2 regions of the Streptomyces sp. NPDC001700 genome follow, and region 1 is predicted to be linked to the other one. Evidence: predicted binding sites of a transcription regulator. Region 1 holds the regulator's gene; the other holds the start of a gene.
What was found. Region 1 encodes HrcA, which represses chaperone genes, less so after heat shock. Its sites were predicted from a motif close to TTNGCACTCNGNNNNNCNGAGTGCNAA; they were not measured.
Positions count from the first base shown of each region.

Region 2: a site for HrcA is predicted at 1,761-1,787, ahead of ACWC5C_RS11775 (FmdB family zinc ribbon protein). Genes of this name have one in related genera too.

Region 1 is NZ_JBSFGE010000002.1:245,768-249,104, reverse strand. Features, by position in the region: gene ACWC5C_RS04610 (DUF3097 domain-containing protein) at 1-48, opposite strand, end outside; gene ACWC5C_RS04605 (MBL fold metallo-hydrolase) at 95-844, opposite strand; gene hrcA (heat-inducible transcriptional repressor HrcA) at 1,022-2,035, shown strand; gene dnaJ (molecular chaperone DnaJ) at 2,036-3,169, shown strand.
Region 2 is NZ_JBSFGE010000005.1:145,906-149,242, forward strand. Features, by position in the region: gene ACWC5C_RS11770 (potassium/proton antiporter) at 179-1,687, shown strand; gene ACWC5C_RS11775 (FmdB family zinc ribbon protein) at 1,798-2,178, shown strand; gene ACWC5C_RS11780 (S-methyl-5'-thioadenosine phosphorylase) at 2,275-3,123, shown strand; gene ACWC5C_RS11785 (RcpC/CpaB family pilus assembly protein) at 3,273-3,337, shown strand, end outside.

The sequences.
Region 1 (3,337 bases):
CCGCTTCCAGGGCGGGGTGAGATCCGAGTCGTAGTGTCGGCTGCGCATCCGGATGACGATAGCGCGGCGGGTTAACGGGACACGCCGAGGCGCGTTAAGGGGAGGCGCCTGGGCGGGACACGCCGAAGCGTGCGGCCAGTTCGTCGCGTTGGGCCCGTACGAAGGCCGCGTCCACGACCGACCCGTGGCCGGGGACGTACCGCGCGTCCTCGCCGCCGAGGGCGAGCAGCCGGTCGAGGGCGGCGGGCCAGTGGGCGGGGATCGCGTCGGGTCCGGCCTGCGGCGGGCCCGACTCCTCGACCAGATCGCCGCAGAACACCACCTCCGGCTGCCCCGGCACGCCGCCCGGAACCAGAACGGCCAGGTCATGGGCGGTGTGCCCGGGGCCCACGTTCGCCAGAAGCACAGACCGGCCGCCCAGGTCGAGGGTGATCTCCCCGGAGACCACGTGATGCGGCGGTACGAGGTGATCGGCGGCCTCGGCGGCGGCCCCCGGGGGCACACCGTGCCGTATGGCGTCCTCGCGCAGCGCCTCCCGGTCGCGGCGCAGCAGACCGTCCACGCCGGTGGCTCCGTACACTTCGCAGCCCGCGAACGCGGCCGTGCCCAGGACATGGTCGAAGTGCGGATGGGTGAGCGCGATCCGGGTCGGACGGCGGCCGGTCAGCCGGGTGATCTCGGCCCGCAGCGCCGCGCCCTCGCGCAGCGTCGAGCCGGTGTCCACCACGAGGACGTCCGTCCGGCCGGTGATCACGCCGATCGTGCAGTCCCAGTCGGGCAGCCTGCGGCGGGCGACATCGGGACCGAGCTGTTCCCACCCGGCCTCTTCCCAACACGTCTCCATACCGAGACGCTAGCTCCAACAGCGATAGCGTGACGGGTGGCCGGGGCGCCGGCGGGGGGGCGGCTCTTGCCGTGCCCACCGCACCCCGCCGTACACTGGCTGAGGGGTTCTGGCACTCGTGACCGTTGAGTGCCAGAGGGACGACCTGATGACACGGCTGGACTGGAGGTGCGCGGGGTGCTCAGCGAACGCAGACTCGAAGTGCTGCGTGCCATTGTCCAGGACTATGTGGGCACCGAGGAGCCGGTCGGCTCCAAGGCGCTCACCGAGCGCCACCGGCTGGGGGTCTCCCCGGCCACGGTGCGCAACGACATGGCCGCGCTGGAGGACGAGGGCTTCATCGCCCAGCCGCACACCAGCGCCGGGCGCATCCCCACGGACAAGGGCTACCGGCTCTTCGTGGACCGGCTGGCCGGAGTGAAGCCGCTGTCCGCCCCGGAGCGGCGGGCCATCCAGAACTTCCTGGACAGCGCCGTCGACCTCGACGACGTGGTGGGGCGCACCGTCCGGCTGCTGGCGCAGCTGACCCGGCAGGTCGCGGTGGTGCAGTATCCGTCGCTGACCCGTTCGACGGTGCGGCACGTGGAGCTGCTGCCGCTGGCCACGGCCCGGGTGATGCTGGTGCTGATCACCGACACCGGCCGGGTCGAGCAGCGCGTGGTGGACTGCCCGGCTCCGATCAGCGACGACTCGCTGGCGGATCTGCGGGCCCGGCTCAACAGCCGGGTCGTGGGGCGGCGGTTCGCGGATGTGCCGCAATTGGTGCAGGATCTTCCGGAGTCCTTCGAGCAGGAGGACCGGGGGACGGTCTCGACCGTGCTGGCGACATTGCTCGAAACGCTTGTCGAGGAGACCGAAGAGCGGCTGATGATCGGCGGCACCGCGAACCTCACGCGCTTCGTGCATGATTTCCCCCTGACGATCCGGCCCGTGCTGGAGGCACTTGAGGAGCAGGTCGTCCTCCTCAAGCTGCTCGGCGAGCAAGACTCGGGTATGACCGTGCGTATTGGGCATGAGAATGCTCACGAGGGGCTGAATTCCACCTCGGTCGTCGCGGTCGGCTACGGTTCGGGCGACGAAGCCGTCGCCAAACTCGGCGTGGTCGGACCGACCCGCATGGACTACCCCGGAACGATGGGAGCGGTACGCGCAGTGGCACGTTACGTCGGACAGATCCTGGCGGAGTCGTAAGTGGCGACGGACTACTACGCAGTCCTGGGCGTGCAGCGCGATGCCTCGCAGGACGAGATCAAGAAGGCATTCCGCCGGCTCGCACGCGAGCTGCACCCGGACGTCAATCCGGATCCGAAGACCCAGGAGCGGTTCAAGGAGATCAACGCCGCTTACGAGGTGCTGTCGGACCCGCAGAAGAAGCAGGTCTACGACCTGGGCGGGGACCCGTCGGGGTCGGCCGCGGGCGGTGGCGCCGGTGGGTTCGGCGCGGGCTTCGGCAACTTCTCCGACATCATGGACGCGTTCTTCGGCACCGCCTCGCAGCGCGGCCCGCGGTCCCGCACCCGGCGCGGCCAGGACGCCATGATCCGCCTCGACGTGGAGCTGAGCGAGGCCGCGTTCGGCACCACCAAGGACATCCAGGTCGACACCGCCGTGGTGTGCACGACCTGCAGCGGTGAGGGCGCGGCGCCGGGCACCTCGGCGCAGACGTGTGACATGTGCCGCGGCCGCGGTGAGGTCTCGCAGGTGACGCGGTCCTTCCTCGGCCAGGTCATGACCTCGCGGCCGTGCCCGCAGTGCCAGGGCTTCGGCACCGTGGTGCCGACCCCGTGCCCGGAGTGCGCGGGCGACGGGCGGATCCGCTCGCGGCGCACGCTGACTGTGAAGATCCCGGCCGGTGTGGACAACGGCACCCGCATCCAGCTCGCGGGCGAGGGCGAGGTCGGCCCGGGCGGCGGCCCGGCGGGCGACCTGTACGTGGAGATCCACGAGGTCCCGCACCCGGTCTTCCAGCGGCGCGGTGACGATATGCACTGCACGGTGACGATCCCGATGACGGCGGCGTGCCTCGGTACCAAGGTGCCACTGGAGACGCTGGACGGCCTGGAGGAGATCGACATCCGGCCCGGCACCCAGTCCGGCCAGTCGGTCCCGCTGCACCAGCGCGGCATCACGCATCTGCGCGGCGGCGGCCGGGGCGATCTGATCGTGCACGTCGAGGTGATGACCCCGACCAAGCTCGACCCCGAGCAGGAGGAGCTGCTGCGGCGGCTGTCCAAGCTGCGCGGCGAGGAGCGGCCGACCGGCGAGTTCAAGCCGGGCCAGCAGGGGCTGTTCTCGCGCCTCAAGGACGCGTTCAACGGACGCTAGGCGCCCGGCCGGGGGTCCGGGGGTTGGCCCCCGGGGGATGCGGCCAACGGACGCTAGGCGCCCGGCCGGGGGCCCCCGGGGGATGCGGCCAACGGACGCTAGGCGCCCGGCCGGAACGCCTTCGGCGGACGCTGATCCGGTGACGGATCGTCGCGGGGGACATGGCAC
Region 2 (3,337 bases), on a different contig from region 1:
GGTCGCTCGGACCGGCTCAGCGGACCGCGCCACCGGACTCCGGACCGGGCCTCCCACACCTCCGCGGGCGGCCCGCGTGGAAGGCCCGCGTCAAGAACCCGTAAAATGTTAGGTAAGGCAATGAAGTTCCGGTCGGCCGGGAACCGTTCATCTCGTCCCCGAAGGTCCCGCCGCTCACGTGAGAAAGGTTCGGCCCCTGACTGTCCACCACCTCAATGAACTGCTGCTGGTCTGCTCTCTCGTCCTGCTCGTCGCGGTGGCGGCCGTAAGGATCTCCTCCCGCAGCGGGCTTCCCACCCTGCTGCTCTACCTCGGGATGGGCGTCGCCCTGGGCACGGACGGGCTCGGCGTCACCTTCGACAACGCCGAACTGACGCAGGTCATCGGCTACGCCGCGCTGGTGGTGATCCTGGCCGAGGGCGGCCTGGGCACCAAGTGGCGAGAAATCAAACCCGCGCTGCCGACCGCCGCCGCACTGTCGACCGTGGGCGTCGCGGTGAGCGTGGGGGTCACCGCTGCGGCGGCGCACTATGTGGTGGGGCTGGACTGGCGGCAGGCGCTGATCATCGGCGCGGTGGTGTCGTCCACGGACGCGGCGGCGGTCTTCTCCGTGCTGCGCAAGGTGCCGCTGCCCAAGCGGCTCACCGGTGTCCTGGAGGCCGAATCGGGCTTCAACGACGCCCCGGTGGTGATCCTTGTGGTCGCCTTCTCCAGCCAGGGCTCGATCGATCCCTGGTACCAAATGATCGGCTTGATCGCGCTGGAGCTGGCGATCGGCGCGGCGATCGGTCTCGCGATCGGCTGGCTGGGCTCGTACGGTCTGCGCCGGGTGGCCCTGCCCGCCTCAGGCCTGTACCCGATCGCGGTGATGGCCATCGCGGTCGTCGCGTACGCGGGCGGCGCGCTGGCGCACGGCTCCGGCTTCCTCGCCGTCTACCTCGCCTCGCTCGTCATGGGCAACGCGAAACTGCCACACTGGCCGGCCACCCGCGGTTTCGCCGAGGGGCTCGGCTGGCTCGCCCAGATCGGGATGTTCGTCCTGCTCGGACTGCTGGTGACGCCGCACGAGCTGGCCGACGACATCTTGCCGGGCGTCGTCGTCGGACTGGTGCTGACCGTGGTCGCCCGGCCCGTGTCGGTGCTGGTGAGCACGGCGCCGTTCCGCGTCGCCTGGCGGGAGAAGGCCCTGCTGTCGTGGGCCGGACTGCGCGGCGCGGTGCCCATTGTGCTCGCGACCATCCCCATGGTCGGCGAGGTGCCCGACAGCCGTCGGATCTTCAACATCGTCTTCGTCCTGGTGATCATCTACACCCTGATCCAGGGGCCGACACTGCCCTGGCTCGCCACCCGGCTGCGGCTGGAGGAGGCGGAGGGCACCGCTGACCTCGGCATCGAATCGGCACCGCTGGAGCGGCTGCGCGGCCATCTGCTGTCGGTGTCGATCCCCAGGGACTCCCGGATGCACGGCGTGGAGGTCGCCGAGCTGCGGCTGCCCCCCGGGGCCGCGGTGACCCTCGTCGTCCGGGACGGCACCAGCTTCGTACCGCTGCCATCGACCGTGCTGCGGCGCGGCGACGAACTCCTGGTGGTGGCCACCGATCCGGTGCGGGACGCGGCCGAGCAGCGGCTGCGGGCGGTCGGCCGGGGCGGCAAGCTGGCGGGCTGGCTGGGCACCGGTGGCGGCTGATGGCGTGGCGTAGGTCACCGTCTGCCGTACCGCAGTGGACTGGCGGGCCGGAATACTGCACTATGGAGCGTCGTTAGCACTCAACGAGTGAGAGTGCCAGGAGGAAGTACGTGCCGACCTACCAGTACCAGTGCACCGAGTGCGGCGAGGGCCTCGAGGCGGTGCAAAAGTTCACCGACGACGCGCTCACCGAATGCCCCGAGTGCCAGGGACGCCTGAAGAAGGTGTTCTCCGCGGTCGGCATCGTCTTCAAGGGCTCCGGCTTCTACCGGAACGACAGCCGTTCCTCGTCCAGCGGCTCGAGCGGCAGCTCGGCGAAGCCCGCGGCGAAGAGTGACAGCGGTTCGTCGTCGGACAAGGGCTCGTCGTCCTCGCCCTCCTCCTCGGACAGCTCCTCGGGGTCGTCGTCTTCGTCCTCCTCGTCTTCCTCGTCGACGTCTTCTTCTTCGTCGACCACGTCATCGTCGAGCAGCACCAGCTCGGCCGCCTGACACTCACGTCACCGCGCCCCCGCCGCTCCCTCCCGGGAAGCCGCGGGGGCGCGGTGCGTGCGGGCACCGTGGGCGGCTGCTGACTAGGGTGATCGCATGGCTGAGACGAGCAGCACACAAGCGGACATAGGGGTCATCGGAGGGTCGGGGTTCTACGCCTTCCTCGACGATGTGACCGAGGTCACCGTAGAGACTCCCTATGGGGCTCCGAGCGATTCGCTCTTCCTTGGCGACATCGCGGGACGGCGGGTCGCCTTCCTGCCCCGGCACGGCCGCAAGCACCATCTGCCGCCGCACCGGATCAACTACCGCGCCAACCTGTGGGCCCTGCGCGCGCTCGGGGCGCGGCAGGTGTTCGGACCGTGCGCGGTGGGCGGACTGCGGCCGGAATACGGGCCGGGGACGCTGCTGGTGCCGGACCAGCTGGTGGACCGCACCAAGGGACGTACGCAGACCTACTTCGACGGTGAGCCGCTGCCGGACGGGCGGGTGCCGAACGTGGTGCACACGACCTTCGCCGACCCGTACTGCCCGGTGGGGAGGCAGGCCGCGGTGACGGCGGCGCGCGGACGCGGCTGGGAGCCGGTGGACGGCGGGACGATGTGCGTGGTCGAAGGGCCGCGTTTCTCCACTCGCGCGGAATCGCGCTGGCATGCCGCGCAGGGCTGGTCGGTGGTCGGGATGACCGGGCACCCGGAAGCGGTGCTCGCCCGTGAACTGGAGCTGTGCTACACGTCGTTGACGCTGGTCACCGATCTGGACGCGGGGGTGGAGACGGGTGAGGGCGTCTCGCACGCCGAGGTGATGAAGGTGTTCGGCGAGAACGTCGGGCGGCTGCGCGAGGTGCTCTTCGACGCGGTGAGCGGCCTTCCGGACAACGCCGAGCGGGACTGCCTGTGCACGCACGGGCACGACGGCTGGGACCTGGGGATCGAGCTGCCGTAGCGGCTGGACTGGCGGGGCCGCGCTGGTGTGGGTGGCCGAGTTGTCCACAAGGCGGCGGCCGTCCACAGGCCCCAGCGGGATCGGGCGGGGCCGGGCATGGTGAAGGGGCCCAGAAGCTCCCGGCTCCTCACGGCAGGCGGTGTTGTGCCATGTCCCATCCGTTCTCCGCGTCCCCGTCCCCCGCGTCCCCGTTTCCCGCGCCCCTCTCCCCCGG